Regions from separate parts of the Exiguobacterium sp. AB2 genome, predicted to be linked through region 2. Evidence: riboswitches for the same ligand, from Rfam matches in the RefSeq annotation. Region 2 holds a riboswitch; the other holds the start of a gene.
What was found. A riboswitch is a leader RNA that binds a small molecule or an ion and turns the genes downstream of it on or off. The one in region 2 is predicted to bind S-adenosylmethionine.

Region 1 (5,006 bases), on a different contig from region 2:
TTATTCTAACAAAAACATCAGCCGAGACTGATGTTTCAATCAAAATCCGTCTGGAGTCTTAGCGTGGGTCGTATCGCAAGTGAACGAGCTCCATCGGCTCATCGTACACTTCTTCTTGAATCCGGTTCAATTCGACGAACGATTGATGGTTCAAGAAAGCGAGCGCCTGCTCGTTCGAACTCTCAACGTACAGTTCGACCGGTTGGCGTTTTCGTCCTGCAAGGTGTGTCAACAGCTCTGCCCCTAACCCTTGACGGTGATGAGCCGGATGGAGGTAAAGACGAAGCACTTCCCACGTATCGCCCCGGTCAATCGCATGATAAAACCCGATGACGTCGCCGTCCGTCTCACCGACGATGAACAACTGTTCTTTCGCTTCTTCACTCGAACTGATGGCGCGCACGATTTCCTCGAGCTGATACGCCCGTTCCATCACGCGCGCACGCGCGTTGTCCGCGTCGGTCGTCGCGAGCGCGATTTCTCGAATTAGAGCGGCATCTTCCGGCACGGCTTCCCTCATCTTCATGACAGCTCCCCCTTTTGGCCAATCTAGTACTATCATTCCCCATCCCGCCAAAAATATCCTGCCCCTTCATTACTTTTTCATGACGAAATGAGCGAACGGGTTATGTTCCAATTTGACACGGGTATAAAGGTACCAATGCCAACTTACAGAAAAGGAGTGTTTTTATGCAACCACCATTACAACACGACCCGCATGCTACACAAGCGAACAACCCGAACCGTCAATTCGACCATGAGTCGTCGAACGGTCCAAAAATCAACGTCGTCACCGGCATGTTGCTCGGCGCCCTCGTCGGCGGGCTCCTCGCCCTCCTCAGCTCATCAAACCGAGAGAACACGAAACAGTCATTCTCGAGTGCGAAAGCTTCTGTCGGCGGATTCGTCGAGACGGTGAAAGAAGATCCGGCCGGTAAGGCCTCACAAGTCATCGATCAAGTGAAGGCGGCCTCAGGCATCATCCAAGAAGTCGCGACAGACGTCCAAAACGTCTACGAAAAAGTGGCTGGCGAAGCCGACACGGTCAAACAAGACGTCAATAAAGTCGTCGAGACGGCCCAAGAGGCGAAATCGGATTTACAATCGATCGGCGAGAAGGTCGTCGAGGCGAAAGATACCGCGTTAGGACAAGGACACGAGTCGACTGACCATAAGCCACAGGCATAACAAAAACGACCTTTCGCGTGAAAGGTCGTTTTTCTTTGATTACGCGAAGCGTTTCGCGCCTTCTTCAAGTACTGCTGCTTTGTCCGTTTGCTCCCATGGGAGTTCCACGTCCGTGCGACCGAAGTGGCCGTATGCTGCTGTCTGCTTGTAAATCGGGCGGCGAAGGTCGAGCATCTTGATGATGCCGGCCGGGCGGAGGTCGAAGTTCTCACGGATGAGTTCTACGAGCTCGGTCTCGCTCAATTTACCAGTGCCGAACGTATCGACCGCGATCGATACCGGGTGTGCGACACCGATTGCGTATGCAAGTTGAACTTCTGCTTTGTCCGCGAGGCCAGCTGCGACGATGTTCTTCGCCACGTAACGAGCCGCGTATGCTGCAGAGCGGTCAACTTTCGTAGGATCTTTACCAGAAAACGCGCCGCCACCGTGACGTGCGTATCCACCGTACGTGTCGACGATAATCTTACGTCCTGTGAGACCTGCGTCCCCTTGTGGTCCGCCGATGACGAAACGACCAGTTGGGTTGATGAAGTATTTTGTCTCTGCATCGATAAGTTCAGTCGGGATGACCGCGTCGATGACATGTGCTTTAAGATCTGCTTGAATTTGCTCGAGCGTGATGTCTTCAGCGTGTTGTGTCGAGATAACGATTGTGTCGATACGAACCGGGTTGTTCGCTTCGTCGTACTCGACCGTCACTTGCGTCTTCCCGTCCGGACGGAGGTAAGCAAGCGTGCCGTTTTTGCGGACTTCCGCCAAACGACGTGACAATTTGTGTGCGAGCGAGATTGGGAGCGGCATGAGTTCAGGCGTTTCCTTCGTCGCATAACCGAACATGAGACCTTGGTCCCCTGCGCCAATCGCATCGAGTTCTTCTTCAGTCATTTGACCTTCACGTGCCTCGAGCGCTTGGTCGACACCTTGCGCGATATCGACAGACTGCTCGTCGATTGAAGTCAAGACAGCACACGTCTCAGCGTCAAATCCGTATTTCGCGCGTGTATAACCGATCTCACGGACCGTTTCACGGACGACTTTCGGGATATCGACGTACGTCGATGTCGTGATTTCACCAGCTACGAGCACGAGACCTGTCGTGACAGACGTCTCAGCCGCAACGCGGGCGTTTGGATCTTCTGCTAAAATTGCGTCCAAAATCGAGTCTGAGATTTGGTCACAAATTTTATCCGGATGTCCTTCAGTGACGGACTCCGAAGTGAAAAGTCGACGGTTCAAGTTTGACATTTCAAAAAACCTCCTATAATAAGGGTGATGTGTGGACGGTACTCGTTCCCCTTACGCGTTGCTTTGGGACGGTAATGAAAAAAACCTTTCGCCACGTTCAAATGGGAAAGGTTGAATCGTTCTTCCTTACCCTCTTATCGTTCGAAGCTTACGCTTCGCTTCAGGATAGCACCTTTTCCGACAACATTACATTCGGACGGTTGCTGGGCTTCGTAGGGCCTTGTTCCCTCCACCGCTCAGAATAAGAGTATCCGTTACGAACACCATCATATAAATGACGTCCCGTTCTGTCAAGCGTATCGACCGAATTCGTAAAACTTTTCACGAACGGGCAAATAGTTATGTTTGTGAAATAACAAACATTTTTATGACGGTTTCCGATTTTGTTCTATGACCTGGTACAGAATATGTTAGAATGACAATGTAAGAAAGCGCTTACTTATTAAAGTGAAGAAACGCTTGTTTTTAATTAGTGTGTCACATATAATAAAAAAAGTCATACTAATTAACTGCGGAAGTATGCGGATTTCATCCACATCTATTTAGGGGAAAGGTGGGATTCGGGATGGCGACAACGCTCCTGAAAATCGAAGAATTAATTAATGGTGCCGAGGTAAAACGGAACTTGACGGTTCCAGAACTGGTGGAAGAAGCCATTCAAAACGGGGAAGGTGTACTGACGAAAGACGGGGCTTTATCGGTCAGTACAGGCAAATTCACAGGCCGGTCACCAAAAGACAAATTCGTCGTGCAAGATGAAGTCAGCAATCACTTAGTCGACTGGGGACCGGTCAACCAACCGATCGCCGAAGAGAAGTTCACAGCGTTGCTCGATAAGGTGCTCACCCATCTTGAGCAAAAACAAAAGCTCTACTATCTTGAAGCGTCAGCAGGTGCGGATGAGCATTACACGCTTCCGGTTCGCGCCATCACAGAATATGCATGGCACAGCTTGTTCGCGAAGCAACTGTTCCTTCGTGAATGGCCGACAAAAGGTGCGTTCGACCCGTTCACGGTCATCTATGCACCGAGCTATAAGGCAGATCCGGCTGTCGACGGCACGCACTCCGAGACGTTCATTCTCGTCTCATTCGCCAAACGTACGATTCTGATCGGGGGAACAGAGTACGGTGGTGAAATCAAGAAATCAATCTTCTCTGTCATGAACTTCCTGCTCCCGGAGCAACACGTCCTCTCGATGCACTGTTCGGCAAACGTCAACGACGCCAACGAGACCGCACTCTTCTTCGGGCTATCGGGAACCGGGAAGACGACGTTATCGGCCGACCCAGAACGTCACTTGATTGGTGATGATGAGCACGGCTGGTCTCCAGACGGCGTGTTTAACATTGAAGGTGGCTGCTATGCGAAGACGATCAACTTGTCGCGTGAGAACGAGCCGCAAATCTATGACGCGATCCGTTTCGGATCTTTAATCGAGAACGTCGTCTTGAATGATGACCGTTCACCCGATTACAAAAACATTTCCTTGACGGAAAACACGCGAGCCGCCTATCCGATCGATTTCATTGATAACGCCATGCTCCCATCACGCGCCGGACATCCGAACACGATCGTGTTCTTGACGGCTGACGCGTACGGTGTATTGCCGCCAATCAGCAAATTGACGAAAGAGCAGGCGATGTATCACTTCTTGTCTGGTTACACGTCGAAACTGGCTGGTACGGAGCGCGGTGTGACCGAGCCGCAAGCGACGTTCTCGACTTGCTTCGGGTCTCCGTTCTTGCCACTCGCACCAGAACGCTACGCTGATATGCTCGGCACGTTGATCGAGAAGCACGACGTCGACGTCTATCTCGTCAACACAGGCTGGACGGGCGGCGTGTACGGCGAAGGGTCGCGGATGAAGCTCGCTTATACGCGCGCGATGGTGAACGCGGCCGTCAACGGAGAACTCCGTGACGTCGAGACGATCCGCCACGACATCTTCAATGTCGACATCCCAGTCGACATCAAAGGTGTGCCACGCGACGTCCTCAACCCGCGTGACACATGGAAAGATTCAGCGAAGTACGACGCCGAGGCGCGCGCGCTCGCGATCAAGTTCCAAGATAACTTCAAACGGTTTACGAAAGCGAACGAGTCGGTCATCGCGGCCGGACCAATCGTCTTCTAAATTAAAGAAAGGGCAAGTGCACATGTGGCACTAGCCCTGTTTCGTTTGCTTCAGCATCCAATCCATCGCCCGCTCCGTCGTCTCCCACTTGTCCCAAAACGGCAATTGGTGCGCGAACGGGACGACCCAAAGCTCGGCCTGTGCGCCGAGCTTTTCGGCGACAGCCGTCGCATGGCGGAGCCGGACTTGCTCATCGTCCGTCCCATGAATCAACAGCGTCGGCGCGTCCCAGTCTTTATAGAGCGGCGACCGCTCAATATACGCCGCACTCGCCGTCTCCGGGTCCCCGCCCGTCATCCGTCGAAGCATTTTGCGCATCGTCTGTTGCTCCTCATACGTCCATTTCAAATTCGTCACACCGGCCCATGATGTGACGGAGACGAGCGGACGGACGGAAGCGAGCGATAGCGCCATCATCCCGCCCCGTGAGAAG
Region 2 (5,006 bases):
TCAGTGAAGAACAACGTGAACAACCCTTTTGGCTGTCCGAAAAATCCTTTTTGTGGCACACTGTCCACGATTTTCTGTTTATCGATTCTTTCCATGAAAGATTCCTCCCAACTTTCATATCATAAAAAGAACCGTTATGTTTGTAAAGTAAAATTGAATCTCTGTTTCAAAATTTAATCCATTTGAAATGAAATCAAAAAACACACTAACCAACAAGGTTTAGTGTGTTTTACCGGTCAGGCCGTCTTCTGTTTCGCTTCTGCCGCCCGGACTTTGCGTCCGAGCTGCCAGTAGATGAGACCGGAGACGCAACTGGCGATGCCGACGAGGAGCAGCGCCACGTGCCCGGCGCCTCGGTTGAAGAACAAACTCGCGAACAGCGGCGCCGTCACACCGCCAATCAACCACTGGATGCTGGCGGCACCGTTGTAGGCCCCGCGCATATTCTCGGGCGCGATCATGGCGATGAACGTCTGCTGGACAGGCGACATGATCATCTCGCCGAGCGTGTAAAACGCATAGACGGCGAGGAGGACGGAGACGAGCATGAGATATGGCGTGCTGAGTGAATAGAGGAGACGCGGGACGACGGCGAGAAGCATCATGCCGACACCGAACACGGTCGCCCCGGCGAGCATGACGTTCCCGAACGGCTTCTGGCCGAGCTTCGAGGCGATCGGGAACTGGAACAAGACGACCATGATGCCGTTCAAGGCGAGCAAGTAAGCGAACGGGTTTTGCCGGTCCGTGAACGTCGGCAGCGACTCACGCAAGAAGAGCGGCAACATGCTCTCGACGATGGCGAACCCCATCGAGATGAAGATGCCGGCAAAGATGAAGACAAGGAAGACCCGGTCCTGGGCGAAGATGCGCAACACGTCTTGGTTCGACAACGTCTCGTGCTCGGTCGTCTCGGGCAACGTCTCACGGATGAACTTGGCTAGGACGAGTGCGTAGAGCCCGAACACGACCGCCGCCGCGAAAAAGATATACTGGCGGTCGAGAAAGAGGACGGCACTGCCGAGGAGCGGTCCGAACGCGGCCCCGATGTTGTGCCCCATCCGGAGTAGGCCGAACGCCTCGTTCAACTGTTCCGGCTCGGTCACGTCCGCGACCATGGCGCTCGCGGCCGGATGGAACAACGAATTCGTCAAGCCGAGCATCGCGTTCAAGAGCAGGAGCGGCCAGAACGTATCGGCGAAGGCGAAGCCGACGAGTGCGAGCGCATCCCCGACGATGGCCGTCATCATGACGGGCTTACGTCCGTAAAGGTCGGCGAGACGCCCGCCGACGACCGAGCCGATGAGCGCCATGATCGGTCCGGTCGCGAGGATGACCCCGACCTGGACGTAACTGTCGAGCTTGTCACTATAATAGAGGACGAGGAACGGGGCAATCATGAACATCATGACGCCGGTGATCGTCTCGCCGAGGAAACGGATCCAAATGTTGCGGTCGAGCCGCTTGAGTGATTGATACATACGGGTTCACCTGTTTCTGAGAAAGTAAAAAGGGACGAAGCGTGCGCGGAGGCATACTCGTCCCTTTGTCTACGCATGCCTCGAAAGACAGGCGGAACCGTTCGATTGTCACGAAAGTCAAGGCGCCTGTCTGTCAGTATGAAGTTTCGTCTGTAGTCCGTTCATGACTGACATGGGGCAGCCTCCTTTCTAATAGTTGTCTACAGCTAAACTGTATGACAGATTGTTTGAATGTGTCAACTTATTTTAGAGCAGTTCGTTCAAATTCTTTCGTGACAATCGATAGTCGATGAGACGTGACAGGATGACTTGAATCATCGCCGTCACAGGAACGCTGATGAACATGCCGACGAGGCCGAAGAGGCTGCCGCCGATGATGATCGACGTGATGACCCAAAACGGCGTGATCCCGACGCTGTCGCCGAGAATTTTAGGTCCGAGCCACAATCCATCGAACTGTTGCAATAAGAAGATGAACACGAGGACGAGGACGGCCGTGAACGGGTCGTAGAAGTATGTGATGATGAACGCCGGAATCATCCCGAGGAGCGGCCCGACATACGGGATGAAGTTTAAGATCCCGATGATGACCCCGAGCAAGAGGGCGTACGGTGCCCCGATGATGAGTAGACCGATGACGGCCATCACACCGATGATGAGACAGTCGAGCGATTTGCCGATGATGTAACGTTTGAAGATGTAATCCATCTCCTGGAAGATGTCAATCGTCGTCTTCGCCGTAGCGACAGGGAACAGCGCATACAACAGACGTTTGAACATCCGGGCGAACACTTCTTTGTCTTTCAATAGATAGATGGAGATGACAATCCCAATCAAGAAGTTGATGAGCGTCATCGTGAAGCTCGAGACGTAACTGACCGACGACAACACGGCCGTCTCGACCCAGCCCGAGTAACGCTCCTCGAACCGCTTGAAGTCGAGCGTCTGGGCGATCGTCTCATTGTAATCTTGCAAAAACGCATTCAACTGACCGACGAAGCCGTCAAGTTGCCGGATATAAAACGGCAACTCCTCGATGAGCGAGGCGACGCTCGAATAGATGCGTGGGAACAGCGTCACGGCCGAGATGACGAGCAGCCCGATGAACGTCACGTAGACGATCAAGAGGCCTTGGTATCGTTTCAACGAGAATCGCTCCTCCATATACGACAGCACCGTGTTCAACAAGAGGGCGATCGCGATCCCCATGATGACGGGGGTCAATAGTTGAAACGTATACTGCAACACGCGTGAAATCGTGTCCGGTTCGCTGATGACCCGCCATAAGACGAGTAAAATCAGGCCGATCACTGTTAGTTTCCAAATCAATTGCCGGTTTAGCTCCACGAGTCCAACCCCTCACCCTACATTTTTTTCAGAATAACGTTCTTCTTTTACTATGGCCGTTTTTTTTCAGGGTTTCAAGAGCACTTCGTCATTTTTCAAAATAAGGATTGACAGCAATGGGAACGTTTGGTTTACTTAAGGACATATTACACATAAATCGCATATAAACACTTTCTATCAAGAGAAGCGGAGGGACTGGCCCGATGAAGCTTCAGCAACAGATTGTTTCAATACTGTGCTAATTCCAGCAAGGTAACCTTGAGAGATGGGAAGGTGGTTGTTTGAATACGTCTGTATCTCGACACCCCTTTCCTCGGAAAGGGGTGTTTTTTGCATAGGAGGACCATCCATGGCAGACAGACGTTCAAACTTACTTAAGACTTTACCCCCACAGCACTTCGTCGGGCTCGCGAAAGAAGTGGCCGCGCTCGAACAGGCCGGGGCCGATATTATCCGGCTCGGGCAAGGCACGCCGGACTTGCCGACGCCGAAACCGATCTGCGAGGCGCTCGAGACGGCGCTCGCGAACCCGGAGACCCATCAGTACGGTCCGTTCCGTGGGCAAAGCCGATTGAAACAGGCGGTGTCGACGTTCTACTTGAACGAATATGGAGTCGACGTCGATGCCGAGACGGAAGTCGCGATTTTAATCGGGTCGAAATCGGGGCTGATCACGCTCCCACAATGTGTCCTTGAACCGGGGGAAGGCATCTTGCTCCCGAATCCGGGCTATCCGGATTATATATCGGGCGCACGGCTGGCCGGTTCGGTCGTGCATGACCTCGTCCTGACAGAAGCCAACGATTTTCTACCGGATTACAACTCGCTCGATACGCACGGGGCGCGGCTCATGTATTTGAACTATCCGAGCAATCCAACCGGCGCCGTCGCGACGCCACAATTCTTCGAGGACACGGTCCGTTTCGCCCGAGAGCAGGAACTGATGGTCGTCCACGACTTCGCCTATGGCAGCATCGGCTTTGACGGGCATGTGCCGCCGAGCTTCCTTCAAGCCGACGGGGCGAAAGAGGTCGGCATCGAAGTGTACACGATGTCGAAGGCGTTCAACATGTCCGGCTGGCGCGTCGCCTTCGCCGTCGGCAACAAAGACATCATCGAGGCGATCAACACGTATCAAGACCACGTCCATGTCAGCGTCTTCTCCGCGATTCAAGAAGCGGCCGTCGCCGCACTCGAGTCACCGAAGTCGGTTCGAGATGACTTGTCCCGTCTGTATGAGACGCGGCGCGACCGATTGGTGGACGGCCTGCACCAAGCCGGCTGGGACGTGACGGCCCCGAAAGGCTCGTTCTTCGTCTGGGCGAGAGTGCCGGAAGGCGATTCCGCCTCGTTCGCCAAAAAGCTGCTTCATGAGGCAGGCGTGGCCGTGACACCGGGCTATTTCTTCGGCACCGAAGGGGAGCGCTACGTGCGTTTCGGACTCGTCTCCCCGGAGCCGAAGATTGACGAGGCCGTCGAGCGTATCGAGCGGCTGTTCGCCGCCTATGAAGAGGTGCGGGCGTGATCCGTCAAGCCGTGCTCGAGTATGATCACGCCGCTGACGCGCTCGATCGTCTCGACGAACTGATCGGCGCTCGTTCGGTCCATGTGTTGCGCGGGCAAAACGGCTACCCGACCGTCGAACGGCTACTCCCTTCGATTCAAACCTATCCGGCAACGACGTTCCGAGGAGATTGCACGGATCGTGAGGCGGATCGCGTCGACCTCGACGGGGCGGACGTCCTCATCGCCGTCGGTGGCGGCAAGCTCGTCGACACGGCCAAACTCGTCGCCGTACGGAACGGCGTCCCGCTCATCGTCATCCCGACGCTCGCCTCCAACTGTGCGGCGTTCACCCCGCTCAGCGTCGTCTATCGCGACGACGGGAGCTATGACCGCTATGACGTCTTCCGGGTCGTCATCGAACGCGTCATCGTCGACGCCCGGGTCATCGCATCATCGCCGTATGATTATTATCGAGCCGGCGTCATCGACACGGTTGCGAAGTTTTATGAGGCCCGCTATTTGAGCGGGGACGCCTCGACCGATGCCGGCGTCGATGCCGGACTCGCGCTCTCCAAGCAATGTCATCGCCTGCTCGAGCTCGAATTGACCGAGACCGCCTTCCGCTCGTATGGGGAAGGGACGCGTTATGCGGTCGACCACGTTCTCGCCATC

Region 1: another riboswitch for S-adenosylmethionine. It lies ahead of metK (methionine adenosyltransferase); the one in region 2 lies ahead of DI14_RS10050 (aminotransferase class I/II-fold pyridoxal phosphate-dependent enzyme).

The regions. Positions count from the first base shown of each region.
Region 1 is NZ_JNAA01000108.1:24,469-29,474, reverse strand. It holds gene DI14_RS12840 (GNAT family N-acetyltransferase) at 59-526, opposite strand; gene DI14_RS12835 (hypothetical protein) at 691-1,188, shown strand; gene metK (methionine adenosyltransferase) at 1,228-2,436, opposite strand; SAM riboswitch class I at 2,568-2,684, opposite strand; gene pckA (phosphoenolpyruvate carboxykinase (ATP)) at 3,002-4,573, shown strand; gene DI14_RS12820 (S9 family peptidase) at 4,604-5,006, opposite strand, start outside.
Region 2 is NZ_JNAA01000074.1:7,323-12,328, reverse strand. It holds gene DI14_RS10065 (peptide MFS transporter) at 1-95, opposite strand, end outside; gene DI14_RS10060 (MFS transporter) at 237-1,481, opposite strand; gene DI14_RS10055 (AI-2E family transporter) at 1,728-2,828, opposite strand; SAM riboswitch class I at 3,000-3,100, shown strand; gene DI14_RS10050 (aminotransferase class I/II-fold pyridoxal phosphate-dependent enzyme) at 3,178-4,353, shown strand; gene DI14_RS10045 (iron-containing alcohol dehydrogenase family protein) at 4,350-5,006, shown strand, end outside.